2 linked regions of the Rhodopseudomonas boonkerdii genome follow. The protein of the gene in region 1 interacts with the protein of each later gene in a pairwise test. Links are inferred from orthologs where the notes say so. Each region holds a gene or a part of one and is shown on either strand. Other genes may lie near its edges.

Region 1 (12,032 bases):
GATGAGTTCGTCACGTTCAGCTGATCGAAGATCCTCTTGTATCATCTCAGTCACTAGAGACTGGAATGAGGTCTTGGGTACCCAGCCGAGTTTTTCTTTCGCCTTAGTGGGGTCGCCGAGTAGAGTTTCCACTTCTGCCGGTCGGAAGTATCGAGGATCCACCGCAACGATGCATTGTCCGTTGGTGGCATCGTATCCTCTCTCGTCTAGGCCCTTGCCCTCCCAACGAATCTTGATGCCAACCTCTCTGGCGGCAATATCGACAAACTCGCGGACCGAATGTTGCTCGCCCGTGGCGATCACGAAATCTTCAGGCTTGTCCTGCTGCAACATCAGCCATTGCATTTCGACATAGTCGCGTGCGTGGCCCCAGTCCCGCAGCGCGTCGAGGTTCCCGAGATATAGCCGATCCTGAAGGCCAAGTTTGATGCGGGCGATGGCGCGCGTAATTTTTCGAGTCACGAAGGTTTCGCCGCGTACCGGCGATTCGTGGTTGAACAGAATGCCGTTACACGCGTACATGCCATAGGCCTCGCGGTAGTTTACTGTGATCCAGTAGGCATAGAGCTTTGCGACCGCATAAGGAGATCGCGGATAGAACGGCGTGCTTTCCTTTTGGGGAATCTCTTGGACCAGACCGTAAAGCTCTGACGTTGATGCTTGATAGAAACGCGATCTTTGGTCGAGTTTGGTAATGCGCATAGCTTCAAGAATGCGCAGCGCGCCAAGCGCGTCCGAATTGGCGGTGTATTCCGGCTCCTCAAAAGAGACCGCGACATGGCTCTGGGCGGCGAGATTGTAAATTTCGTCTGGCTGTACTTGCTCGACAATACGGATCAGGCTCGACGAGTCAGTCAGGTCACCATAGTGGAGTTTAAAACGAGATCCTTGTTCGTGCGGATCTTGATAGAGATGATCGATGCGGTCAGTGTTGAAGAGCGAGGTGCGGCGTTTGATGCCGTGAACCGCATAGCCCTTGGCGAGAAGTAGCTCGGCGAGATAGGCGCCATCTTGGCCCGTTATGCCGGTAATAAGCGCTGTTTTCCTCGTCATAGAATACCTGTTCGATTGGCTCTAATACGTAACTGTAATGAGCCCTGCTTCGCCGAAAAAGCACGGCATCTTTTGAGTTCTCGAGATCTAGGCGGGGCTGTCATGTGCCTTAAAGGCAGGTCGGCAATGCTCTGCGACATATACCCACACGACACCTCATCACGAACGCTTGCCAGAACGGTCATTCAGACGCAAGGCGTTCATGTCGATCACCGTCTCTCAAGATGGGCTTAGACGCTATGCACAGTTTGCATGAGGAACGATAAGAATGCTAAATACTTCAGAGTGTTATTTTGGGTTTTTTTGGGGGGGAGGCTTGTAGAGTTGGGTGAAGGGCGGGGCTCGATCCCGCCAGAAAGCTGAACTGTGCGATTTACTGACATTCTGCAGGCTCATTGGGTCTTCAAAATATCCGCCACGAAGGCATCGAGGTCTCCGCCGGCAAACAGGTAGCCTGGAAGATGCGCGGCGGTTGCCGCTTCGATATCGCTGTCGCGATCGCCGATGACGAAACTGCCTTCAGGTATGACCGCCCAGTGTTGCATGAGGTCGAGGATCATGCCGGGCTTTGGTTTGCGCCAGGGATGATCTTCCAGATACCCCTCGACGATCCCGCTCGGATGGTGCGGGCAGTAGCGGACGTCGTCGATAACAGCACCTTTTTTGCCGAGCTCTCTCCGCATCCAGTCGAGCAGTTCGTTGAGTTCATCCTCGGTGAAATAGCCACGCGCGACACCGGACTGGTTGGTGAAGACGAAGACGTGATAGCCGGCGTCGTTGAGCCGCTTCACCGCCTTCGCCGCATTCGGCATCCAGCGGATTTTCTCCGGGTGCCCGACATAGTTGTCGTCGTAATTCAGCACGCCATCGCGATCGAGAAAGGCGGCAGGCTTGTGTTGCTTGATCGACGTCATGAGGACACGCCGAAGGCTTCGGCTTTTGCCATGATAGTCTGGATGATGTCGGCGACATCGGCTGCCGGGATGTCGCGCATGCAGGCGTGATTGTTCTGGTGGCAGACCGGCGTATGGCAGGGCTGGCACGGTACGACGGTCCTGGTCTGCACGGTGGCGGCGAGGGGATTGAGCGGGCCCCACAGATGCGGGCTGGTGGGGCCGAAAATGCCAACGGTCGGCGTGCCCACTGCGGCGGCGATGTGCATCAGGCCGGAATCGTTGGCGACGGCGACTTGGGCGGCGGCCATGCCGATCACGCCGTTACGCAGATCGTTCGTGGTGAGATCGCGTGCCCGTGGACCGGCCGCGGCGACAATCTCGTTGGCAAGATCCTTCTCCCCGGGGCCGCCGATCACCCAGACGTCATAACCGCGCTCTACCAGCAGCTTCGCCGCCTCGGGATAATAGGTCCAGCGCTTGGACGAGCCGACCGAGCCGGGGCCGAGGGCCACGGCCGGGCCGGTACCAAGCCCGTTGGCCTGCCGCCAGCGGGCGATTTCATCGGCAGGAACGCGAAAATCCGGAACGGGCCACTCGGCCGGCAATTCGGTGCCCGGCGGTAGCGCCAGTGCGCATTTGCGGTCGATCATGCGCGTGAGCTTCTTTTCGCCCCAGCGCCAGTCATTGAGCAGGCCAAAGCGAACCTCGCCGACGAAGCCGATGCGCTCCGGAATGCCCGCCAGTGCCGGGGCGAGGGCGGATTTCCATGTCCGCGGCATGATCAGGGCGGTGCCGTAGTTACGCTCGCGCATCAGCGCGGCGAGTTCCCATTGTTTTGCGAGCGCCAGCTGGCCGCGCGGCAGATCCCAGACGATCCCGGAGCGCACGCCGGGCATATAGTCCACCAAGGGGGCCACCAGCTTGGTCACCAGGAGGTCGATCGGCCGGTTCGGCCAGCGCTGTTTCAGTACCCGCACCACGGTATGACCGCGGACGAAGTCGCCGATCCACATATAGGGCACGATCAGGATCGGCCGGATATCCTCCGCATCCACCGTCACGCCCGGATATGGGGTATTTTGGGTCATGGTTTCAAAGACTTCGCGTATGGCTTAAGTCAGTCGGTAGCCCGTCCGCCCGGGGCAGACAAGCGGTTTGGAAAGATGTCAGATGATGTCTCCACCGGCTTCACGTCATCTGGTGGCCCAAGTTGCCTGCAGGGCGGGACTGGGGCAAAGGTGGCGGCACAGGACGTATATGGGGATTTCATGCTGCTGGTAACCGGAGGGGCCGGTTTTATTGGATCGAATGTGGTGGCGGCGCTGAATGACGCCGGCCGCGCCGATGTCGCCGTGTCCGATTTTCTCGGCCATGACGGCAAATGGCGGAACCTGGCCAAACGGCAGCTTGCCGACGTGGTGCCGCCGGGCGAGCTGATGGAGTGGCTCAAGGGCCGCCGGCTCGACGCTGTCATCCATATGGGAGCGATCTCCGAGACCACGGCGACAGACGGCGACCTCGTCGTCGAGACCAATTTCCGCCTCTCCATGCGGTTGCTCGACTGGTGCACCACCAACGGCGTGCCGTTGATCTATGCGTCATCCGCGGCGACCTATGGCGATGGGGCACAGGGCTTTCGCGATGCGGACACCGTGTCCGAGCTGAAGACGCTGCGCCCGATGAACCTTTACGGCTGGAGCAAGCACCTGTTCGACCTTGCGGTGGCCGAGCGCGCTGCCCGCGGCGAGCCGATGCCGCCGCAATGGGTGGGCCTGAAATTCTTCAATGTGTTCGGGCCCAACGAGTATCACAAGGGCGGCATGATGAGCGTGCTGACCCGGCGCTTCGACGATATCAAGGGCGGCCGCGGCATCCAGCTGTTCAAGTCGCATCGCGAGGGCATTGCGGATGGCGATCAGCGCCGCGACTTCATCTATGTCGAGGATGTCGTCCGCGTCATCCTGTGGCTGCTGGCAACGCCTCGTGTCAGTGGCATCTACAATGTCGGCACCGGCACGGCGCGCAGCTTCAAGGATCTGATGCTGGCCGCCTATGCGGCGCTCGGCACCGCGCCTGATATCGATTATATCGATATGCCCGAACAGATTCGCGACAGCTATCAGTATTTCACGCAGAGCGAGGCCGATCGGCTGCGCGCCGCCGGCTATAATGGTGGTTTCACCCGTCTGGAGGATGCGGTGATGCATTATGTGACGCACTATCTCGATATGCCCGATCGCTTTCGCTGACGTCCAGGTTCCGGTGTGATGTTCGACTTTGACGCCCTGTCCCATTTGCTTCCGAAGCAGACGGTGCTCTGCATCGGCGATCTCATGCTGGACGAATTCGTCTATGGCGAGGTGTCGCGCATCTCGCCGGAAGCGCCGGCACCGGTGATTGCCGCGCAGCGCAGCGAGATCGTGATCGGCGGCGCGGGTAATGTGGCGCGCAATATCGCGGCGCTCGGTGCCCGCTGCATTTTCGTCGGCCTGATCGGCGCTGACGACGCGGCGGAGACGCTGAAGCGGCATCTCGCGCAGGAGAGTGGCATCGAGGCGCTGCTGGTAATCGATGCCTCGCGCCCGACCACACGAAAAGTGCGTTTTGTCTCCGAGCATTTCTCGACCCATATGCTGCGCGCCGACTGGGAGCTGGCGAGGCCGGCCTCAGCCGAGATCGAGAAGCAATTGCTCGACGTCATCCTGCCGCAGATCGTCCGTGCCGATATCGTGCTGCTGTCGGATTATGCCAAGGGCGTGCTGACTGCGCGGGTGATCCGCAATGTGATCGACGCAGCGAAGAAATTCGGAAAGCGCGTGATCGTCGATCCGAAGAGCGCGAATTTCGCCATCTATCGCGGCGCCACGCTGCTGACGCCAAACCGCAAGGAATTTGCCGAGGCCACTCGCAGCCGTGCCGATACCGAGATCAATATTGCCGCAGCCCAGGAGGCGATGATCCTCGCCGATTGCGCCGCCATGCTGGTGACCCAGAGCGAGCACGGCATGACACTGGTTGCGCGCGATGGCGAGGCGATTCATGTGCCGGCCATGTCGGCGAAAGTACGCGACGTTTCCGGCGCCGGCGACACCGTCGCAGCGATGCTGGCTGTTGCACTCGCGGTCGGGGCGGATTGGGAAACGGTGCTCCGCCTCGCGGCGGCGGCCGCCGCCGTGGCCGTCGGCAAGCAGGGGACGGCGGTCGTCCTGCCGCAGGAGCTGCGTCGCAAGGTGCTGCCGCATGCGACTTTGGCGGCCGAAGACAAGATCGTCGCCGCGGAAGATCTCGCAGCCCGGCTCGATGGCTGGCGTCAGGAACAGTTGCGGGTCGGTTTCACCAATGGCTGTTTCGATATCCTGCATCCCGGCCACGTCAAGGTGTTGACCGCAGCGCGCGCGACCTGCGACCGCCTCATCGTCGGCCTCAACAGCGACTCGTCGGTGAAGCGCCTCAAGGGGCCAGATCGTCCCGTTCAGGACGAGCGCGCCCGTGCCGAAGTGCTGGCGGCGCTGGAGGCGGTGGATCTTGTTGTCATCTTCGACGAAGACACGCCGATCAGGCTGATAGAGACGATCTTGCCCTCGACTTTGGTGAAGGGCGGCGACTACACCCGTGAACAGGTGGTCGGCCACGAGATCGTCGCCGCGAATGGCGGCGAGGTGGTCATCGTCGATATCCTGCAGGGGCACAGCACAACCTCGCTGGTCGAACGGGCGCGCAGCGGGAAGTCATGACGCGTATTTCGAGCTTCACCATCCGCAATTGGGTCATTGCGGTCCATGATGCCATCGTCACTGCCGCAGCGGTGGTGCTGGCCTTCGTGCTGCGCTTCGATGGCGAGAACCTGCTGGACCGCCTGCCCTTGCTGCTGACGATCCTGCCCTATTTCGTCATCTTCAGCTTTCTTGTCTGTTACGTCTTCAACCTGACGACGACGAAGTGGCGCTTCATCTCGCTGCCGGATCTACTCAATATCATCAAGGCCTCGACGGTTTTGACCGGTGCGCTGCTCGTGCTCGACTATATTTTCCTCGCGCCGAACGTTTACGGAACCTTTTTTCTCGGCAAGACCACCATCATCATTTACTGGTTCCTTGAGATCTTTTTTCTAAGCGGATCGAGGCTGGCCTATCGCTACTTCCGCTATTCGCGCACGCGTAACAAAGCGCGCGCGACGGATGCTGCGCCCGCCTTGCTGATCGGCCGCGCTGCCGATGCCGAGGTGTTTTTGCGCGGGATCGAAAGCGGGGCGGTGAAGCGGATGTGGCCGGTCGGCATTCTCTCTCCGGCCCTGTCGGATCGCGGACAGACGATCCGTGGTGTCCCTGTGTTGGGCGGTCTCGACGATCTCAGCAACGTCATCGACGACTTCAAGCATCGCCAGCGCTCTATCGAGCGGGTGGTGATGACCCCGTCCGCATTCGAGGACGAGGCTCAGCCTGAGTCGATCCTGATACGATCGCGCAAGCTCGGTCTTGCGGTGAGCCGGATTCCGACACTGGAAGAGAGTCGCGACATCCCGCAGCTCGCGCCGGTGGCGGTGGAAGATCTGCTGCTGCGGCCGAGCGTAAAGATCGACTATGCGCGCCTGGAAAGCTTTGTGCGCGGCAAGGCTGTGATCGTGACAGGCGGCGGCGGCTCCATCGGCTTCGAGATTTGCGACCGCGTTGTCACTTTCGGCGCGGCGCGGCTGCTGATCATCGAAAATTCGGAGCCGGCATTGCATGCGGCGCTGGAGAAGCTCGCTGCGAAAGTGACAAGCGCGGTGATCGAAGGCCGCATTGCCGATATACGCGATCGCAAGCGCATCCATCAACTGATGGAGGTCTTCAAGCCTGACGTCGTGTTCCACGCCGCAGCGCTGAAGCATGTGCCGATCCTGGAGCGCGACTGGGGCGAGGGGGTCAAGACCAACATCTTCGGCTCGGTGAATGTCGCGGATGCGGCGTTGACCTCGGGGGCCGAGGCCATGGTGATGATTTCGACGGACAAGGCGATCGAACCGGTTTCGATGCTCGGTCTCACCAAACGGTTCGCCGAAATGTATTGCCAGGCGCTCGATGGCGATGTTGCGGCGAGCGCTGTCGGCAAGCCACGCATGCGGCTGATCTCGGTACGTTTCGGCAACGTGTTGGCGTCGAACGGCTCGGTCGTTCCGAAGTTCAAGGCGCAGATCGAGGCCGGCGGCCCGGTGACCGTAACGCATCCGGATATGGTGCGCTACTTCATGACCATTCGCGAAGCCTGCGACCTGGTCGTGACAGCCGCGACGCATGCGAAGAACGCGCAGCATTCCGACGCATCGGTCTATGTGCTCAGCATGGGCCAGCCGGTGAAGATCGTCGATCTCGCCGACCGCATGATCCGGCTCTCCGGCCTGCAGCCCGGATACGACATCGACATCGTGTTCACCGGCGTGCGGCCGGGCGAGCGTATGCACGAAATCCTGTTCGCCGAGCAGGAGCCCACGGCGGAGATCGGCCTTGCCGGCATCATGGCTGCAAAGCCGAAGGAATTGCCGCTGGATGTGCTCAATGCATGGCTTGCCACGCTACGCACGGCGATCGACGCCAATCAGCATGACGTCGTGGTCGCAATCCTGAAGGACGCGGTGCCGGAATATCGCGTTCCGGCGGAATGATGAACTAGGTGCGCGGTGTCGCAAACCGCCGCAGCAAGGCCGCTGTCGCACCGATGCCGACAATGAGCAACCCGATGCTGGCCGGTGCAGACTCGAGATAGATCGACAGTCCCGCCAGTGCGGCCAGAACGACGTTTAACGCAAGGATATTTCCTGACACCTCGATCACGGTAAAGCCGTTGTCGGTTGCCCGCTGGTAGAAATGCGAGCGGTGGGCGAGCCAGAACGGCTCGCTTCGCGCCATTCGTCGCAGCAGAGTCACGGTCGCATCGCAAAGATAGTACAGCGGCAGCAGCACGGCTGCTACGAGATGCCCAGCGAAAGCGAGCTGGAGCAGGCACCAGGCGAGCAGGAGACCGATGGGCAGGCTGCCGACATCGCCGAGAAACATCTTGGCGACCGGCCTGTTGAAGGGAGCAAAGCCCAGCATCGCGCCGCAAAGGGCGGCAGCCATCAGCGCAGCCGGGAGAGAGAGCGCGCCGGACAGGCCCATGAGAGCCAGGGTCGCTGTGACCGGGACGATTTCGGCAACGGTAATCCAGTCGAGACCGTCCATGAAATTGGTGAGGTTGACGAACCACAATCCGCCGATCAGCAGTGCCGCGCGTTCGAGCCATAGCGGCAGGACTGGCAGGATCTGCAGATCGGCCGGCAATGCCGAGAGCGTGGCAGCGACGCACAAAGCCTGCAGCGCGAAGCGCGGTGCGACGGGCAGCGGCCGCAAATCGTCCGCGGCTCCGACAACGGCTATGACGATTGTCGCTGCGAACAGCACCCAGAGCATCGCCGTAATGGCAGCGAACCAGGCGATCGCAACCCCTGCCACGAACAACGTCGCTGCAATCACGGCGATGCCGGCGCCCTGCGGCGTCGGTATCTTGTGGGAGGAACGGGCATTCGGCCGGGCCAGTGCGTAGCGGATCAGCAGCGGATGGATGGCCTGGATGCAAAGGCGCGCGAGAACGGCGGCGGCCAGCGCGGCGGACAAAACGATCAGTTCGGTTGACGACATCTGGATGACAGGGTGAGGGAGTTTTCTGAGGATTTTAGCGAGCTATGCACGGCCGCCTTCATAGCGGGTTTCTCGGGCATGGCCACGCCTTGCGGTCGCGGTTCTGACGCAATCGAATGCTGCGATGCCGAAAGGTTGCAGCATTTGTGGTCTCTTGGCTATGAGAATGCTGCACGAATGGCTGTGCAATGCGGCCTGATCCGAGCTCTGGGGACGCGATGTCTGAATCTTCCATCCTGGTTACCGGAGCCGCGGGCTTCATCGGCTTTCACGTCGCGCGCCAATTGCTGTCGGAAGGGCGCAGGGTGGTCGGCCTCGACAGCGTCAATGACTATTACGACCCCGCACTGAAGGAAGCTCGGTTGGCCCGGCTTGCGGGCGAACCGAACTTTACTTTTGTCAAAGCCAACCTGGCCGACCGGGCAGGTCTGCTGGCGCTGATGGCCGAGCACAAATTCCCTGTGGTGATTCATCTCGCTGCCCAGGCCGGCGTACGCTATTCCATTGACAATCCGCATGCCTATGCCGACGCCAATCTCGAAGGGTTTTTGAACATCCTCGAAGGTTGTCGCCACAATAGCTGCAAGCACCTGCTCTATGCTTCGTCATCCTCGGTCTATGGTGCGAACAAGAAGAAGCCGTTTTCGGTCAGCGACCGGGTCGACAATCCCATCAGCCTCTATGCTGCCACCAAGAAGGCGAACGAGCTGATGGCGCATTCCTATAGTCATCTTTACCGGCTTCCGACAACGGGCCTGCGCTTTTTCACGGTCTATGGCCCATGGGGGCGGCCGGATATGGCGATCTTTCTGTTCACCAAAGCGATCATCGACAAGCAGCCGATCAAACTGTTCAATCACGGTGACATGCGGCGTGATTTCACCTATGTCGATGATGTGGTCGGTGTGATCGGGCGGCTGATCGATCACGTACCTGCGGGTGGCACTGACGAGGCGCCCGCACGCATCTACAATGTCGGCAACCATAAGCCAGAACATCTCTTGCATGTCGTCGAGGTCCTTGAGAAGGAATTGGGGCTGGAGGCGGTCAAGACTATGCTGCCGATGCAGCCGGGGGACGTGCCAGAAACCTTTGCGGATGTTGACGACCTGATGCGCGATGTCGGCTTCAAGCCGGATACCAGCATCGAGGACGGTATCCGGCAGTTTGTGGCTTGGTATCGCGGCCATTACGGCAATCTCGGCGCAAGCCGGTAACGTGCCTGAACGACAAAGAGGTTATGCGAACGATGAGCAAGCGCATCATTCCCCTCATCATGTGTGGCGGAGCCGGCACGCGGTTGTGGCCGTCGTCGCGCGAGGGACGGCCGAAGCAGTTTCTGCCGTTATTCGGCCCGCGCTCAACGTTCCAGGACACGATTTTACGTATTGCCGATCCCGAGCTGTTTGATCGTCCTATCGTCATCACCAGCGAGGCCTATCGCTTCATGGTGCGTGAACAACTGGCCGAGATCGGCCGTGAAGCCGACATCCTGCTGGAGCCTGCGCGCCGCGACTCTGGTCCGGCCATTGCGGCCGGTGCTGCCTTTGCGCTGGCACGCGACCCAGATGCGGTGGTGCTCGCTTTGGCGGCGGATCATGTCGTGCGTGACGTGCCGGCTTTTGTTGCGGCTTGCCGAGCGGGACTGGTCGAGGCCGATAACGGCCACATCGTTACCTTCGGCGTCACGCCGGAGCGGCCGGCCGTGGAATACGGCTACATCTCACCGGGAGACGGACTCTCGGGTGAGGTGAAGCGCGTCGCTACATTCGTCGAGAAGCCCGATCTGCCGACGGCTACGCGCTATGTCGAAGCCGGTTATCTCTGGAACAGCGGCAATTTCATGTTTCGGGCGGCCACCCTGCTGGACGAGTATCGCACCGTCGATGCAGACAGCGTTGCTACAATCTCGCATGCTGTGGCGAAAGCCGGGCGCGACCTCGGTTTCTTCACTCTCGATGCTGACGCGTTCAAAAAGGCCCGGGCGATCTCCGTGGATTACGCGGTGATGGAGAAAACGGCGAAGGCCGCCGTCGTGCCTGTTTCCTGCGGTTGGTCCGACGTAGGGTCCTGGCTCGCGGTATGGGAGTTGTCCGATAAAGATGCCCAAGGCAATGCGGTGCAGGGCGTCGCGGTGTTCGAGGACGCGCGGAATTGCAACGTCGCCAGCGACGGGCCGGTCGTGGCGCTGGAAGGCGTGGACGATCTCGTCGTCGTCGCCACGCAAGATGCGGTGCTGGTGTCGCGGCAGAAGGACGCCAACAATCTGAAGCGCCTTGTGGCGAAGCTGAAGGTCGCGGCGCCGCACGTTACCGAGGACCATCTCAAGACACATCGTCCCTGGGGATCGGTGCAGGCGCTGGAGACCGGCGAGCGTTACCAGGTCAAGCGCCTCGTCGTGAAGGCCGGCGAGCGGATGTCGCTGCAGATGCATCACCATCGCTCCGAGCACTGGATCGTCGTCCGCGGCACCGCGAAGGTGACGCTGAACGACGAGGTGAAGGTGATGCAGGAAAACGAGTCGATCTACATTCCGATCGGCGTCACGCATCGGCTGGAAAATCCCGGCAAGATTTCGCTCGAGCTCATCGAAGTGCAGACCGGCAGTTATCTCGGCGAAGACGACATCGTCCGGATCGAGGACGATTACAAGCGAAGCTGAGCCGTAGCGTCAGGCGCCCGAGACGGGAAGATCGCTCAGCGATATTTGGCGAATTGCTTGTAGATCCATCGCCGTCCGTCACGCCGGCGCCAGACTTGCCCGCGCACAAGGCGGCCGGTGATCGACCGGCGCGGGATGAATACCGTCCACAGGTGCCAGATTGAGGCCTGTTCGGCGCTCGGTTTGAGCTTGAGCATGCGCAGATAATTTCGGCTGTCGGCGAACATCGTGGCCTCGGCGTGCAGATGTCCACAGTTGCGCGCAATACGGGGAATTGTTCAATTGCTTCGTGGATTTAACCTAACCAATCAAGGTTACCGGCGAGGCCTGCCGACCACATATTCTTAATTTAATGGATAACCGGCAGCGCGTCGCGTAAACATCCACGAATGTAATCTTTTATTGCCCGAGCCATTCCGGTGAAAGTTTTTACTCTCGAAATCGACGGACAGCCGATCATGGCTTTCGATGCTGATAGCATCGAGGAGGCACGCGGCATCTGCGCATTGCCCGAATTTCGCGCCGACCTCGGTGAGCTGAAACGGCACGGCAAGCCGCTGTTCGGCGATTTTGCGGTGTTTGCGGCGCGGGAGGCGACGGATGTCGAAATCGTCGCCTTCAATCATGCTCTGACGGGTGCGGGTCCATCGGATGGGCCGACCATGGCATTTCTCGTTCCGATCGACGGCATGGTCGTCACGATTGTTCAGCCCGGATAGAGTGCGACAGCCGATATCGCGGTCGCCTTTTTTCACATCACTTGCTCCG
Region 2 (15,889 bases), 3.4 Mb from region 1 along the record:
CTTTCAAGCTGTCGCCGGCACCTGTCGGCAAATCCTTGAATTCGACGGCTCCAGTAACTGCAAATCCATATGATTCGTCTGGATGCCCTGTGCTCTCGTTAGAACCGTAGAAGCCCGACGTGATTTGATGCATCGCAGCACCGAAGTGCAGAGATCCCCAAGCCTGATCGAGGCGTATGTTTCCGACCACGTCAGGAATATGATTGCCGCCGTAAGAATTTCCCAAGAACGTGTTAGAAGCCGACCCATAGAAATTTGGTACAAAGCTCGAAGCGCCTGGACCCACGATGTACGTAGCCGTATTCCACAGGCCCGCGTTTCGATAAGCCGACGCGTTCTCTAGCGAAATGGTGGCGGAAACACCGTTACCGAAGTTTGCGGTGTATGAGATCTGTGGGATGCCAGTTGCGTTATTTGAACCGCCATTAAATCCCGAAGAAATCCACGGCTTCGACAGAGCCCATTGCGGATCAAATTGTGACACAGCCTTGCCGAAGGTGAAACCGGCGAACTGAATGAACGCGAAATCCATTTCTACAAAACCGCCTGCAATCGACTCACGGTTCTGAGAGAAGTCAAATTGCATATTCGCGTAGGTGCGCAGAACGCCATACTCTGTAGCCGTTCGAGTGTCAGTCGTGACATTGACCCGTTCTCGCGACCAGAAATAATCCTTCGTCCATAGATTGTTGCCGTTGGCGCCCCCTTGCCAATAGGGCGCGTCGTAGTTTGCACTATAGACGCCAACGTCCAAGCGAATGGCGCCCCCTATTTTAATACATGTGTCGGTGCCAGGGATGTAATAGAAACCCGCACCGTATAGCGAGCAAACCTTCACGTATTCGACCGCTTTCGCCTTCACCGGAAGATCGGCAGCAGATGCCATGCTGCAAGGTAGTAGCGCTGCTGTAGAAACAAGAACGATTGTTTTGAACTTCATATTTCCCTCCAAGAATTATGCCACTGTTTCGGCCCGGCACCAAAGAGCGATGCGCCTTGGCCGGTCAGTCTCGCAAGCACATTAGAGGGACTTGTTAGGCTGCGTTCAACTGTCGTGCGTAGCACTGACAACTATAAATCTCATTCGTGGCGCAATAAGCACGAGCATTTATATATTAATTACTTAATGAAGTTGAATGCATTTTTTAGAGCGATATTCTGACAGTAGTGGCTCGATCGGTTTGGGGTGAGTATCAAATCGCAGCGCGATTTCGAATCAATCGCTTCTACCGAACACAATGAAGTCGATACCAGTTCGCTCGCTCCTAAGGTCGTCTTCATTTAGGTCGGGGGCACCCCACCAAAGACAAACGTCATCGCTCAAATTCTTTGCCCTTCAACAAGGTGATGCAATGAGCTCGCGGACCGCTCTCATAAGGATTCGTATCGTCTGGTGAGACGTAGGCAAGTTACGGACGTTCTCGTACGGGCTGGCAAGGTTTCAGGACCGGCCTAGCCCCGGCCAAACGTTCTCCATGAAGATCGAAGATCAGTAGTTGAAGACCGATGCAATCGGATTGACGAGCCTAGCTCGCCATCGTGCCGACGATCTAAGCTTGCGGCTTGCGACAAGCCCGGAGGGGAATAATCACGCCAAGCGCGCTGGTTTCGACAATCGCGAATTCAACTGCCGTCCAGTTAGAGCGTTACCTCGCGGCCTGTATAAGTCCCGGGCAGAATTGCAGTGGTGGCAACATGGAATTGGGTGGGATCTTACAAGAACGGAGAGCTATCTGCGCCGACTTCGTCTCCTATGCGTGAAGCGCTCGCCCGTCACAAGGGCACAAGAAAAAGCGGCGGAAGTCTAGGCATCTCTCGGTCCTATCTTTATCGTAAGCTGAGTGAGATGGACCCGACATGGGTTGCTATTTCCAGCAAGGATTGGCGCATCGAGATAACGCAATCAAGTTGCGTTGTGTGGGAGACAATGAAATGTCGCAATCAGATTTTTCATGCATCGACATGAATTGAATCGTAGAGGGCGACACTGATCCTTTTGACCATTCGGGATACCGCTTCGCACCGGCATACGGATTGCATCATATGCATCCGCGTGGCGAAAACTCAACGCGCGAATATAAAGCATTACCCTCGGGCGCTCTCGAGAAAATACAATGCGCAGAAATGAATGGTTGATTCGATAAGGGTGTCGCGCACAGCGCTCTATCAATCCTTGGCGGGTGCCTAACGATACCCTCCATCGTGACGGCGCAGGAACGCTGGTCGATGCGACCGGACATATACATTCTGAGGTTAGCCGCAGGCGGAGCGACGGACTCCTTATCGCGCATTTTCTATAAGAGCCTTGGCGAGGTTACTGGCCAGCAGATGGTCGTCGCGAACCGGGCCGATGCAGGCGGAGACGGATCCGTCAAAGCTTTGGGAGTGACGACCAAAACGCGTAGTCCCATTCTTCACGACGTCTCCGCGATCAATAAGATTCTGCCGGTCTTCGAATTGACATCATGGGCCGCGCTATGCGGACCCGCCAAGTTGCCGCCGAGCCTTGTCACCACTCAACGAATACGCCAGGAAGGTCCTGACGGACCCCGACATCGTCAGGAAGTTCACCGACATTGGCGCTGTTGCATGGCCGACATCCTCTGAAGAGGTCACGAAGGCGCGCGATCTTGAGGAGCAACGGCTGCTTCCAGTAATCAAGGCGGCGGGTATATTGCCGACCTAGCCCGCAGCATTTCCCTCAAGCGATCCGATTGTAGACGCCCTGCCCCGTCGCGACGAGCTGACCGCTAGGTTGGCTCTCCGCGACGATGGAGGCGAAATATATCCGTTTGCAATGCTTCGATATCCGCCCGATTTCGCGGATTATTGTATCTCCGGCACCTGATCTGCCGATGAAGTTGCAATTCAGGGAAACCGTCACAGCCTTCGGTGGCGTGGCGTTGTCCGGATCAGACACCGCCCAGAGGCCGGCTGTATCGAGCATCGCCATCAGAACGCCGCTATGCACGGTGCCGTGCCTGTTGAGGTGCTGAGGTCCGATCTCGATCTCGAACGTCGCCTCGCCCGCGGAGCTCTCGGTGCGACGCATTCCAAGAACGTCGCCGAAATGGAAGCCGTCCGAAAGCTGCCCGCCCAGCGTCTCATTCAAATGAGTTGCCATCAATCGTCTCCGCTACGCGCGATTTAATCATTGCCTGCGGACACATCGCGATTTTTGGCGACGATAGCGCGACGGGTTGGAGCATATGCCGACGTTCCATACGTCTGAAAAAGCGCATAAGTTACATCGTGGTGATGAGCCATGCCGCCGCGGAAAATGCGTTCCAGCGGGCCATCCGGATATCCCAGCCCGAGCTTGCAAGTGAGATCCATGTCTGCGCGAGTGGCGAGACCTTCGTCCAGGAAACGAAGGGCGGCATTGTATTTCGGCAAAACCAGGCGGTTGATGATGCGGCCGATCTGGTCGGATGACACAACGACCTCGAGTCCTGCTGCCTTGAACATGTCGATCGCCGCGGCCACCGCCCCATCCGACGCTCCCACCGGGCGCACCAATTCGATCAGCGCCGACGGCGCATCGTCGCCGTTGCGATAGCGGGCAAAGCCAAGCACGTTGCTGTGCTTGCAGTCGTCGCCGATATGCTCGGCCAGGCTTTCATTGCCAAGTTCGATCAGGATCGCGCTGCGGGCATCATCCGCCTTGAACGGCACGCCGCTGAGGATGAAAATCTTCGCATTGGCCTCGTGCGAGGCATTCTGCAGGAAAGTGTCGCCGTCCGGAAAGGAGCGGCTCGACCCGTTCTGATTGATGGCATAGGTCATCGGCTCAGGCTCCAAACATCGCGTTGCCTTCGTAATTGAAGAAGCCACGCCCGGACTTGCGTCCGAGCAGGCCGGCGGCGACCATGCGGCTCAGCAGCGGCGGCGTCGCCGCGCGCGGATCGAGCGTGATCGGATAGAACGCTTCGCAGAGGCGGACCTGGGTATCGAGGCCGATCAGGTCGATCAGCTCCAGCGGGCCCATCTTGTAGCCAAGGCCCACCTTGATCGCCTTATCCACATCCTCGGCACTGGCGACGCCGGCTTCCACGGCGCGGATGGCGTCGTTGTTGAACGGCACCAGCAGCGCATTGAGGATAAAGCCCGGCTTGTCCTGGGTCTTCACCGGAATCTGACCGCATGACTTGGTCCAGTCCCATGCAGTCTGGAACGTCTCGTCCGAGGTGAGAATGCCCGGCGACATTTCGATCAGCTTCATGAGCTGCGCCGGCAGGCAGAAATGCATGCCGACCACGCGCTCCGGACGCTTCGAGCCCGAGGCGATCTGGGTGATCGACAAAGTCGAGGTGTTCGACGCAAAGATCGTGTCGTCGGAGCACGCCTCGTCGAGGCGCTTCATCAGGTCGCGCTTGACGCTGAGGTCTTCGAAGATCGCCTCGATCACCATGTCGCAGGCGCCGAGCTCACCGATATCGGTGGTGTGCGACATATTGTCGATGATCTCATCGCGCTTGGCCTGCTCCAGCTTGCCGCGCGCCACCGACTTGTCGAGGAACGCCGCCGACTGCTTGCCGGCCTTTTCCAGCGCATCGCCCTTCATGTCGAAGGAGATGGTGCGATAGCCGGCGCGGGCGGCGACCAGCGCAATGCCCGCCCCCATGGTGCCGGCGGCGCCGCAGACGCCGACTGTCTTGATGGTCTTGCTCATTTGGTTGCAAAGCTCCTGCCGATGAGCTGGCGGTGCACCTGGTTGGTGCCTTCCCAGATCTGAGTGATTTTGGCGTCGCGCATCAGCCGCTCGACGCGGAAGTCGCGGCAATAGCCGTAGCCGCCATGCATCTGCACGGCGTCGGTGGCGGCGCGCATCGCGAGATCGGATCCGCGCATCTTGGCCATGGAGGCCTCGACGCTAAAATCCATGGCGCCGCTGTCGATGAGATGCGCGAGATGTTCGAGCCAGCAATCGGCCATCGCGAGATCGGTGGCGAGATCGGCCAGCATGAACTGGTTGCCCTGGAAATCGACGATGCGGCGGCCCGACTGCTTGCGCTCGTTCATATATCCGACCATGTCCTTGAACGCGGCCATGGCAATGCCGAGCGAATGCGCGCCGATGCTCGGGCGCGAACGGTTCAGCGACGCCAGCAGGATGCGCAGGCCATCGCCGGGCTTGCCGATCAGATTGGCTTTTGGCACGCGCACGCCGTTAAAACGCAGCGCCGCGGTGGACGAGGCGCGATGGCCCATCTTGTCTTCCAGGCGCACCACCTCGAAGCCCGGTGCGCCCTTTTCCAGGATCAGCACCGAGATCGACTTCTTGGCGTCCTCGATGCCTGCGAATTTTCCGAACAGCAGGATGCGGTCGGCGACATCGCCCGAGGTGATGAAGATTTTCGAGCCGTCGATGACGATCTCGTCGCCGTCTTCGGTGAAGCGGGTCTTCATCCCGGTGGCATCGGAGCCAGCGGCTTCCTCGGTGATCGCCAGCGAAGCGAGGCCGCCTTCGGCGATGCAGGGCAACAGGCGCGCGCGCTGCTCGTCGGTGCCGAATTCGATCAGCGGCTTCATGGCATGAAAGTTGGTGGCATAGATGATGCCGGTGGAGGCGCAAGCCTCGGCGATCCGCTTCACCACCGCGAGATACAGGCGGAACGACATGCCGGTGCCGCCGAACTGCTCCGGAATGAAGATGGTGTTGAGGCCGAGCGCATTGATTGCCTCGACATTCGCCCAGGGAAATTCGCCGCTCTCGTCGAATTTCGCCGCATTGGGCGCGATCACATCGGCGCAAAGCCTGTCCACCTGGGAGATAATGAGGCTTTCGCTCTCATCCCAGGAGCGATTGCGTTCAAGCTGTTCGAAGACCAACATCAGTGATTAATCCCTTGTCCGCCGTCGATATAGATCGTCTCACCTGTCAGGAAAGCGATGTTCTCGGCGTAAAGCGCGCCAACAAGACGCGCAACTTCCTGAGCAGAGCCGGCGCGGCCCGCCGGCACACGTCGCTTCAGCCATGACTGGACTTTGTCGCTAGCGAGGAAATCCCGGTTGAGATCGGTTTCGATATAGCCAGGAGCCACATCGAGCACACGAATGCCGTCACGCGCCCATTCGGCGGCAAGGCAGCGCGTGATAGCGCCGACCGCAGCTTTTGAAGCGCAGTAAGCAAGATTGTCGACCACCGCGAGCTTATCGAAGAACGAACCGATATTGACGATCAGGCTGTCGCCCTGCGCCTTCAGATGTGGATAGGCCTCGCGGCACGACACCATCACCGCAGAGGCATTCAGGCGCATGGTGCTCTCGAATTCGGCCAGCGACAGCTCCGCGCTACGCCTGCCTTCATGGGCGCCGGCATTGTTGACCAGGCCGATGATCGGACCATGAGCTGCCACTTTCGCGATCGCGGCCGCAATGGCCGCTTCGTCGGTCATGTCGCAGGCATAGCCGATACCAACCGCGCTGGCACCGCTGCGCGAGAAGCCAACCACCGCAAAACCGCGGCGGTCGAGCTCGAGCGCAATGGCCTCGCCAATGCCACGGCTGGCGCCGGTGACGATGATCTGGGGCTTACTCATCCTTGAAATTCGCTTTTCTCTTTTCGGTGAAAGCCGTCATGCCCTCCGCCGCATCGGCGGTGCCGAATGCAAGCGTGGAGAGATCGGCTTCGATCTTGAGACCTTCCAGCACCGGCACGTCGAGCGCGCGCGACACCGCCTCGCGGGCGAATTGCTGCGCCAGCAGGCTATAGCCGGAGAATTCATGCGCGAAGGCGAGTGCCGCATCCACCGCATTGCCTTCCACCAGGCGATGCACGAGGCCGATGCGCTGCGCCTCTTCGGCGGCGACCGTGCGGCCGGTCATGATCATCTCCATGGCGCGGGCTTCGCCGATCACGCGCGGCAGACGTTGCGTGCCGCCATAGCCGGGGATCAAGCCGAGCTTGATCTCGGGCAGGCCGAGCTTGGCATTCGGCGTCGCCACGCGGAACGTGCAGGCCAGCGCCAGTTCGAGGCCGCCGCCGAAGGCGAAGCCGTTGATGGCCGCGACCGAGGCGAAAGGCAGCCGGTCGAGCTTGGCAAAGGTCGCCTGCCCCATCTCGGCGCCGCGCTTGCAATCGATCATGGATCGACCGCCGAGTTCCTTGATATCCGCGCCGGCGCAGAACGCCTTTTCGCCGGCGCCGGTAACGATGAGAGCGCGGACCTTCCAGTCCGCGACCTCGGTGAGTGCTTCGGAAATTTCCTTCAGCACCGTGAACGACAGCGCATTGAGCGCTTCCGGCCGATTGAGCCGCAGCAGCGCGCAGTCTTCCAGCTTTGTCAACTCAACCGGCATCGTCTTACTTTCCGAACTTGGAGGCGTCGGGCTTACGCTTGCCGGCGAAGGAGGCCGACATTTCCTTGCTTTCTTCCGTCTCAAGATACGGACGCAGCAGGAGATCGTGCGAAACGCGGGCGAGACCGGACACGCCGCCATGACGGGCATTGAACGCGCCCTTGATCGAGGCGAGTGCGAACGGGCCGCGATCGGCGATTTCGAGCGCGAATTTGCGGGTTTCTTCCTTCAGCTTGTCGTCGGGCACGACCTTGTTGATGAGGCCGATTTCGAGCGCTTCCTTGGCCGAGATCTTCGGATTGGCGAACCACATCTCCTTGGCCTTCTTCTTGCCGACGAGATCTTCCAGATACCAGGTGCCGTAGCCGGCATCGAAAGAACCCATCATCGGACCGACCTGGCGGAAGGTCGCGCTTTCCTTGGCGATGGTGAGATCGCACACCACCTGCAGCACGTTGCCGCCGCCGACGGCAAAACCGTTGACGCTGGCGATGACCGGCTTTTGCAGGCGATCGATCGACTCATACATTTCGAGGGTCGGCAGCACGCCGGCATAGAGCATGGACTTTTCCATGCCGTCCTTGCGGCCGCCGATGCAGAAGAACTTGTCGCCGGCGCCGGTGATGACAATCACGCGGGTGCGCGTCTCGCGGCGGATCTCGTTGATGCAATCGCGGATCTCGTGACACATGTCCACGGTGAACATGTTGCCATCGTCCGGACGGTTCAGCGTGATGGTGCCGATCGGGCCGTCTTCTTCGTACAGGATGGTGCTGAAGCTCATGGGAGTTTCCTTTCGGTTTTTATTGAGGGGACGAGCCATTCAGCTCGCGTAAAACGTCGTTGGTGTGTTCGCCCAGACGAGGCGGAGCGTGGCGCGGGACATTGGGCACGCCATCGAAGACGATGCCCGTTCCCACCTGCGGAACGACACGGCCATCAGCGGCTGTCATTCGATAGAACAGACCACGCTGATGGAGGGTTTCATCGGTCACGACCTGATCGACCCGATTGATCGGGCCGGCCGGCACACGCGCCTCTGCGAACAACGGCAGCCAATGCGCACGCGGCTTCTCGCGCAGGATTGCGGCGATCTGCGCAACAATCTCATCACGATTTTCGCGGCGCTCCATATTGCTGCTGCGGCCTTCGAGCAAGGCCTGTTCGGGCTGACCGACAGCCGCCCAGAAGCGCTGCCAGAGATTGTCGTTGCCGAGGCCGAGGGTGATCGGATCATCCGCAGTCTCGAAAGCCTGATAGATCGCGATCACGCTATCGCGGCCGCCGGAACGAGTGGGCACGGTGCCGGAGCCGAGATAGGGCATGATCCGGCAGGACAGAAAGCGCGTCATAGAATCGACCAGCGCAACATCGACCACATGGCCCTTCCCTGTGCGCTGCCGGTCGAACAATGCCGCGATGGCTCCGAAGGCCGCGTCCTGGCCAGCGAGCATGTCGGCCGCGGGTGCGCCGACTTTCTGCGCCTCGCGGCCGGCCTCGCCAGTGACATCCATGATGCCCGAATAGCCTTCGGCGATCAGGTCGTAGCAAGTCCAGTCGGCGCGCTCGCCCGCGATGCCGAAACCAGTGATCGAGACATAGATCAGATCTTCTCGGAGAGCGCGCAGTGTCGCGACGTCGAGCTTGAGCTTGCGGGTGACGCGCGGCGACATGTTGACCACGACGACATCCGCGGTCTTGATCAATCGGTGCAGCACATCGAGCCCTTCCGGGCTGGAATAATCCAAGGCCACGCTCTTCTTATTGCGATTGACCGAGGCAAACCAAAGCGCTTCGCCGTCGAGAAAAGGAGGCCCCCATGCACGCGCGTCGTCACCGCCATTGGGACGCTCGACCTCGAGCACCTCGGCGCCCATGTCTGCCAGCAGCATGGTGGCCGAAGGGCCGGCGATCGACGTCGTGAGATCGACGATGCGGACGCCGTCGAGCATGCTGTAGCCACTGCCCGACTGGACCAGTGGCAGGGCATCCGCGGGAATCGCCTTGGCTTTCATTCCAGTGGTCACTGCGCTTCCCCGTTACCGATCCATCACGATGACGGCCTTTCCGCGCACCTTGCCCTGCTCGATCAGCTCAAGCGCGAGCGGCAGCTCCTTGAACGGAAACTCCTTCATCACATGCGGCTTCACCGCACCGGACTGCCAGAGATCGAAGATCGCCTTCTGCACCTCGTCGATGCGCTCCGGTGTACGATCGCGGTAGTCGCTCCACTGCAGGCCGGTGACGGCGATGTTCTTCACGAGCAAATAATTGACCTTGAGTGTCGGGATCTCGCCGGCGGCAAAGCCGATGACGACGAGACGACCGCACCAGGCCAGCGCACGGATCGCGGCGGCGAAGAATTCGTCGCCGAGCGGATCGATCACCACATCGACGCCCTTGCCGCCGGTGACGGCATGCACCTGCGCCCGCAGACTCTCGCGCATGTTGGGCTGGGTGAGATCGATGATGTGATCGGCGCCGCTCTGGCGCACCAGCTCGGCTTCTTCCTCGTTGCGCACGGCGGCCAGTACGGTGGCGCCGAGGCCCTTGGCGAGTTGAACGGTGGCGAGGCCGATGCCGCCGGCGGCGCCGCCGACCAGCACGCTCTCGCCGCGCTTGAGATGACCGCGATCGATCAGCGCGAGATAGGCGGTCTGATAGACCAGGCCCATGGCTGCGGCCGCGGCGAAGTATAGGCCGTCCGGCATCCGGAACACCTGATGTTCGGCGACCACGGCCTGTTCGGCGAAGCCGCCATTCTCCACATGGCATAGCACGCGATCACCGGTGGCGACGCGGGTAACGCCTGCGCCGACGCCGAGCACCACGCCGGAAAAGTCCTTGCCCGGCGTGAACGGGCGCGGCGGCAGGATCTGATATTTGCCGGACACCACGAGCACGTCGGGAAAATTGATGCCGGCGGCGTGGATCCCGACATGGACCTGGCCCGGACCAGGCGCGAGGTCCGGCACAGTGTTGCACTGGAGCGATGACGGCGGACCGTGCTCGACGACTTGGAATGCGCGCATGGACGGTCCCCTTACTTGGACAGAATGGCGTCGGTGTCGGCACCGAGCGCGGGCGGCGACGATCGCTCGGCGCTGCGGAAGGTGGTGGAGATCGGCACCGGAATGGCCGGGATGGTGCGGCCGTTCACCGCGATCTTGCGGTCCAAGAGGCCACGCGCCTTCACATGCGGATCGGCGACCGCATCCTTCAGGCTGGCCACGATGGAGCAGCAGACATCCTTGCCCTCGAAGATCGCCATCCACTCAATGCTGGTCTTGCCGGCGATGATCTTGCCGACGGCATCGATGGCCGTCTTCCAGTCCGCATCGGGTGCGCGCATCGCGGCGGGCAATTCGATGGCGGTGCAGAAATTATCCCAGAACTTTTCTTCGATCGGCGCCGCGGCAAGATAGCGATCATCTTTGGTGCGATAGATCTGGTAACGTGGGCTTCCGCCGGTGACGAGCGCATCGCTGCCGCCCGGCCAATCATTGGCGGCGAAGCCGTTGCCGAGGCCCCAGTAAGCGAGGCCGAGCAGATTGTCGCCCATGGAGATGTCGATATAGCTGCCCTCGCCGGTGCGATCGCGCTTGCGCAGCGCCAGCAGGATATTGGTCATGGCCGGATAGGCGCCAGCGGCGAGATCGGCGATCAGCACGGGCGGAATGATCGGCGCGCCGGTACGGTCGGCGCTGAGGCCGAGAATGCCGGACTCGGCGAGATAATTGAGATCATGCGCGGCGATCATCGCCTTGGGGCCGGTCTGGCCCCAGCCGGTGACGGCGCAATAGATGATCTTCGGATTGATCGCCTTCATGGCCTCATAGCCGAGACCGAGGCGATCCATGACGCCGGGGCGGAACTGCTCGATCACCACATCGGCTTCCGCGATCAGCGGGCGCAGCCGCGCGATAGAGTCCTTCGCCTTGAGATCGATGGCGATGCTCTTCTTGCCCGCGTTGAGCAGCGCGAAATTGACGCTGTCGTCGCCGAATTTCGGCTCATAGCTGCGCATCTCGTCGCCGCGGCCGGGGCGCTCGATCTTAACTACGTGCGCGCCGGCCTCCGCCAACATAAGGCTGGCGAATGGTCCTGGTAGCAGCGTGCTGAAATCCAGGACCCGGATGTCGTCGAGCGGCGCATTGGAGACGCCGGGGGTCATGCCGAGCGCGCTTGGCGTCGAGCGTTAACGAAGGTCGGCGTGAGCTCGCCGCGCCTGACCTGGAGAACGAGCTCGCGCTTCAGGATCTTTCCGCTCGCAGTGAGGGGAAAATCCGCGACGGTGACGAAGTATTCGGGCATGTCGTACTTCGACAGCCCCTCGGTCTTCAGATGCTCAAGCATCTCGTCGGAAGAGACGCGACCCGAGACGGCGATGCAGACCCGCTCGCCCAATCTCTCATCGGCGACGGGAAATACCGCGACCCGTCCCGCCTCGGCATGCCGCAGCGCGATCGCCTCGATGTGCGAAGGATAGATGTTATGCCCGCCCCTTATGATGAGGTCCTTGAGGCGCCCTTCGATCCTAAGATTGCCGGCAGCATCGAGGATTCCGAGATCACCCGACAGAAACCAGCCATCGCTGTTGAAACTCGAGTCGGTTGCGGATTGGTTGCCGAAATAGCCCAGCATCAGAGCGGCGCCGCGCCCCGCGATTTGTCCGACCTCCCCGACGCCGACCTCCTTGTCGGCATCGCTCGGGTCGAAGAGCTTGATCCGATACGAACGCCCACCTCGGCCGCAGGACGCCAAGATGGTCTCCGCATCGTCGTTCGGGTGGGTGTATTGATGCGAGGAATTCTCGGTCATTCCGTAGACGTTCTGAGGGCGCACGCCCTGATCGACGAAGGATGCAGCCACGCTCGGCGGAATAGGAGCTCCCGCCATGTAGAAAGTCTTGACCCCACCGAGCGTTGAACGATTGCTCTGTCTTTGTTCCGCCAGGACGTCCATCGCGTGCGTTGGCACTCCAAGCACGTACGTGGCACCTGTCTTCTCCAACCAGTCGAGGCGGGAGACGTCCTTCGGCGGATCGCCCGTCACGAATTTTCCACCGACGAGAAGCCATTGCGCCACGCCAACCCAGGCAATGTGATGGGACAGCGGTGACAGCGACAGCAGCACCATGTCCCGGCCATGCTGCCAATCCCGAACGAGATCGCGCGCGTTTGCGAGCAGAGTATTGTGCGAATGCATCACGCATTTTGGTGCGCCCGTAGTCCCCGAAGTGAAGGCGAGATAGACGACCGCGTCCGGATCGGTCTTTGGCGCCGTATTGTTACCTGCCGGTCGCGGGAAGTTCGTCGGGGTGTAGACGACCTTTAATGACGGAATACGAACCAGAATGGCATCGAGATCGACTGTTTCTCGATCAGCACCCCACCCGTCCTCGACGAGGAATGCCTTGGCTCCCAAATTTCCTAGCAGGGTCGCGACCTCGCCGCAGGTATGGGTCTTGTGGACTGAAGGATTGCACGCGATCCCTTCCCGCGCGCAGGCGAGGAACATCACGATCGCCTCGACACGGTTGGACATCCACATCAACACTCGGTCACCGCCGCCGAGTCCATACTCGCGGAGATCCGCAGCGACGCCGTCGGCCCAGAGCTTCAGCTCCCTCCAAGTAAGAGAACGCGAGGCGTCCTGCACAGCAGTGTCCCTTGGCCGCTCCGTCGCATGATGAGACAGAAGATCGTAGAACGTGTCATCTCGCCAAAGCTGCTCTTCGTAGTAGCGTTTGGCGTGGGCCGGGTGGTGGAGTGTCAAATACGGCTTCATACATGCTCTCGCAATGCAGCACGGCTGTTAGGATGGCTGCGCCAATTCAGTAGCAACGCGCATGCCAATCGGGGGGCGCATTTCGGCTGCGCTGATATTGAACGATAATATGAGTTGACGGCGCCTCGATGGACCGGCTTGTGTTCTCGGAAAGCGCAGTTCCTGGCAGCGGAGCATGCGCCGCTGTCGAATAGTGTCTTCAACGAGGACATAGAGGAAATGCCGAAGACATCTCACACACCGATTACGGGCGTCGTCCTCTTCGACGCGGCCGGAAAAATTGTCACCTCCGCCGGCATCGGCGCGGATCAGCGGATCAAGTCGCTCGCTTCCGACGCGAGCTGGCTCGAGGAAGCGCGCGAACGCCGCATCACGATGCTCAACCTGGATCGCAGGACCTACGTGGTGCTGCTGATGCGCACCGCCCAGGGTGAAATCATGCTGATGAGCGAGACACCCGGCCAAGCTCTGCTGAACTTCATCTCCAGCGTCGATTTTGCATGGGAGGTGTTCGAACATCTGCTCACCGATCCGTTCGAAGCAATGACCGTGGTCGATGAGAAGGCTCGGCTCGTCTATCTACCCACGGTACATGAAGCGTTTTTCGGTTTGAAACCTGGAGAAGGCAACGGAAAGCCTGTCGAGGCCGTCATCGAGAACTCGCGCCTTCATGAGATCGTCGCGACAGGGAAATCTGATATCGGCGCGATCCAGCGTATGCGCGGATCGGAGCGGGTGGTGGCTCGCATTCCACTGAAACGAGACGGCAAGGTGATCGGCGCCATCGGGAGGGTGATGTTCAAGGGGCCCAAGCAGGTTGAGGCCCTGAGTCGAAGGATCGCCGCGCTCGAGGGTGACGTCGAATTCTACAAGCGAGAGAGTCAAGCGCTCCGCTCAAGAGCCTACGGACTCGAAGCCATTATCGGGACGAGCGCCGCGATCCAGCGACTTCGCACTCAGATCATCAAGGTTGCTCCGCTCGAGATACCCGTATTGATCAGGGGTGAGAGCGGCACCGGCAAGGAGCTGGTCGCCCATGCGCTGCATCAGTTGGGTCCCCGGCGGGATAATGCCATGGTCAATGTCAATGCTGCCGCTCTTCCTCCCACTCTGGTCGAGTCCGAACTTTTTGGGTACGAAGCAGGCTCGTTCACTGGCGCCGACAAAAAGGGGCGTAAAGGCAAGTTCGAGCAAGCTAACGGAGGAACGATCTTCCTCGATGAGATCGGGGACATGCCTCTTGAGGTGCAGGCCAAGCTGTTGCGTGTGCTGCAGGACCGCATCGTCGAGCGCATCGGTGGCGACAGTCCGCGGGAAGTCGATTTCCGGCTGGTGAGCGCGACCAACAAGGATCTTACGACTCTCGTCGAGAACGGTGGCTTCAGGCTGGATCTCTACTATCGCATTTCGCCAATCGTCATCGAGCTTCCGCCGCTTCGTGACCGTCTCGAGGACATCTCCGCCCTCGCCGAAAAGTTCCTGCGCGACATCGCATACCGGCATGCCCGTCCCGTTCCCGAGTTCGGTCCCGACGCGATTGCGCAACTTGTTGATCGGGCTTGGCCGGGCAACGTACGGCAGCTTCAGCACGAAGTCGAACGTGCGTTCGCGTTCTGCGACGGAGACACGATAACGACGTCAGATCTTTCTGATGTGCCTCGTCGTGTCTCCGCAGTCGTCCCCCCGATAGCGGCGGAGGAGCAGCCGGCCCGGGAGCTCAAGGACATCGTGGCGGATGTTCAGAGTGAGGAGATTAGGGAGGCGCTCGCTGCATGCAACGGCAATAAGAAGAAGGCCGCCGAACTGCTCGGTATCTCACGCTCCTTCCTCTACAAAAAGCTCGCCGAGATGGACCGGACGGACTGACCGTCCGGTCCGCATTCGCGTCACTTCTTCAGCAGCGGGCATTCGCTTTCCGAAAGCGGTCGGTATGCCTGCTCGGCCGGGATCGTCGATACGACGTTCATGAGGTCCCACTCGCCTTTCGATTGCGAGGGCTTCTTCGCCTGAAGCAGATACATGTCGCGCATCATCCGACCATCGTCTCGAATCGATCCATTCTTCGTCATGAAGTCGTTCACCGGCAGCTTTTTCATCGCTACCACAACAGCCTTGGCTTCGTCGGTACCCGCAGCCTTGACTGCCTTGAGGTAGTGCAGGGCCGCGCTGTAGATGCCGGCCTGGAAGGACGTTGGAGGCTTGCCGTTGTGGCGCTCCGCGAAGCGCTTCGAGAACGCCCTGGTGTCCTCATTCTGATCCCAGTAGAAGGCTTCGGTGAAGAGCAAGCCCTGTGCGGTCTTGAGGCCGAGCGTGTGGATGTCGGTGAGCAGGACAAGCATTCCTGCGAGTTTCTGCCCACCATCCACGACGCCGAACTCCGAAGCCGTCTTGATAGCGTTTATGGTATCAGCGCCGGCATTGGCGAGGCCGATCACTTCCGACTTTGACGATTGAGCCTGCAGCAGGAACGACGAGAAGTCCGACGAATTGAGCGGCGCGCGCACCGATCCGACGACCTTTCCTCCCTTTTTCTTGACAACGGCTGCGGTATCCTGCTCGAGCGAGTGGCCGAACGCATAGTCGGCCGTCAGGAAGAACCAGCTATCGCCGCCACCGCGTGACATGACGGCGCTCGCGGTGCCGTTGGCGAGTGCGTAGGTGTCGTAGACCCAATGCATTCCGAGGGGCGAGCAGGATTTCCCCGTCAAGACGGTCGAGCCCGCCGAAGTCGTGATTGCGATCCGGTTCTTCTCCTGCGTGATCCCCTGAACCGCAAGGGCGACGGCCGAGTTGCCGA

What was found.
Region 2: the proteins of rfaD (region 1) and E0H22_RS25280 interact in binary tests that used the Escherichia coli proteins (3 or more experiments, as listed by UniProt). The link is inferred for Rhodopseudomonas boonkerdii from one-to-one orthologs.

What each region holds. Positions count from the first base shown.
Region 1 is NZ_CP036537.1:2,054,682-2,066,713, forward strand. Bases 2,292-5,207 are described here. They hold rfaD (ADP-glyceromanno-heptose 6-epimerase), read left to right. Parts: upstream 2,292-3,217; coding sequence 3,218-4,198; downstream 4,199-5,207. Other genes in these bases: waaF (lipopolysaccharide heptosyltransferase II), read right to left, coding at 2,292-3,037; rfaE1 (D-glycero-beta-D-manno-heptose-7-phosphate kinase), read left to right, coding at 4,217-5,207. In the rest of the region: gmd (GDP-mannose 4,6-dehydratase), read right to left, coding at 1-1,053; E0H22_RS09565 (D-glycero-alpha-D-manno-heptose-1,7-bisphosphate 7-phosphatase), read right to left, coding at 1,446-1,967; more of waaF, read right to left, coding at 1,964-2,291; more of rfaE1, read left to right, coding at 5,208-5,683; E0H22_RS09585 (polysaccharide biosynthesis protein), read left to right, coding at 5,680-7,590; E0H22_RS09590 (MraY family glycosyltransferase), read right to left, coding at 7,595-8,602; E0H22_RS09595 (NAD-dependent epimerase), read left to right, coding at 8,821-9,819; E0H22_RS09600 (mannose-1-phosphate guanylyltransferase/mannose-6-phosphate isomerase), read left to right, coding at 9,852-11,264; E0H22_RS09605 (hypothetical protein), read right to left, coding at 11,300-11,491; E0H22_RS09610 (hypothetical protein), read left to right, coding at 11,684-11,983. UniProt on the Escherichia coli protein: Catalyzes the interconversion between ADP-D-glycero-beta-D-manno-heptose and ADP-L-glycero-beta-D-manno-heptose via an epimerization at carbon 6 of the heptose.
Region 2 is NZ_CP036537.1:5,494,916-5,510,804, forward strand. What follows is about bases 6,197-8,937. They hold E0H22_RS25280 (enoyl-CoA hydratase-related protein), read right to left. Parts: upstream 8,087-8,937; coding sequence 7,307-8,086; downstream 6,197-7,306. Other genes in these bases: E0H22_RS25270 (SDR family NAD(P)-dependent oxidoreductase), read right to left, coding at 6,197-6,542; E0H22_RS25275 (enoyl-CoA hydratase/isomerase family protein), read right to left, coding at 6,535-7,302; E0H22_RS25285 (CaiB/BaiF CoA transferase family protein), read right to left, coding at 8,106-8,937. Outside these bases: E0H22_RS25245 (porin), read right to left, coding at 1-940; E0H22_RS25250 (PaaI family thioesterase), read right to left, coding at 2,702-3,124; E0H22_RS25255 (3-hydroxyacyl-CoA dehydrogenase family protein), read right to left, coding at 3,148-3,786; E0H22_RS25260 (3-hydroxyacyl-CoA dehydrogenase family protein), read right to left, coding at 3,791-4,672; E0H22_RS25265 (acyl-CoA dehydrogenase family protein), read right to left, coding at 4,669-5,835; more of E0H22_RS25270, read right to left, coding at 5,835-6,196; more of E0H22_RS25285, read right to left, coding at 8,938-9,329; E0H22_RS25290 (NADPH:quinone oxidoreductase family protein), read right to left, coding at 9,342-10,334; E0H22_RS25295 (CaiB/BaiF CoA transferase family protein), read right to left, coding at 10,346-11,476; E0H22_RS25300 (class I adenylate-forming enzyme family protein), read right to left, coding at 11,473-13,092; E0H22_RS25305 (sigma-54 interaction domain-containing protein), read left to right, coding at 13,312-14,958; E0H22_RS25310 (ABC transporter substrate-binding protein), read right to left, coding at 14,979-15,889. UniProt on the Escherichia coli protein: Converts o-succinylbenzoyl-CoA (OSB-CoA) to 1,4-dihydroxy-2-naphthoyl-CoA (DHNA-CoA).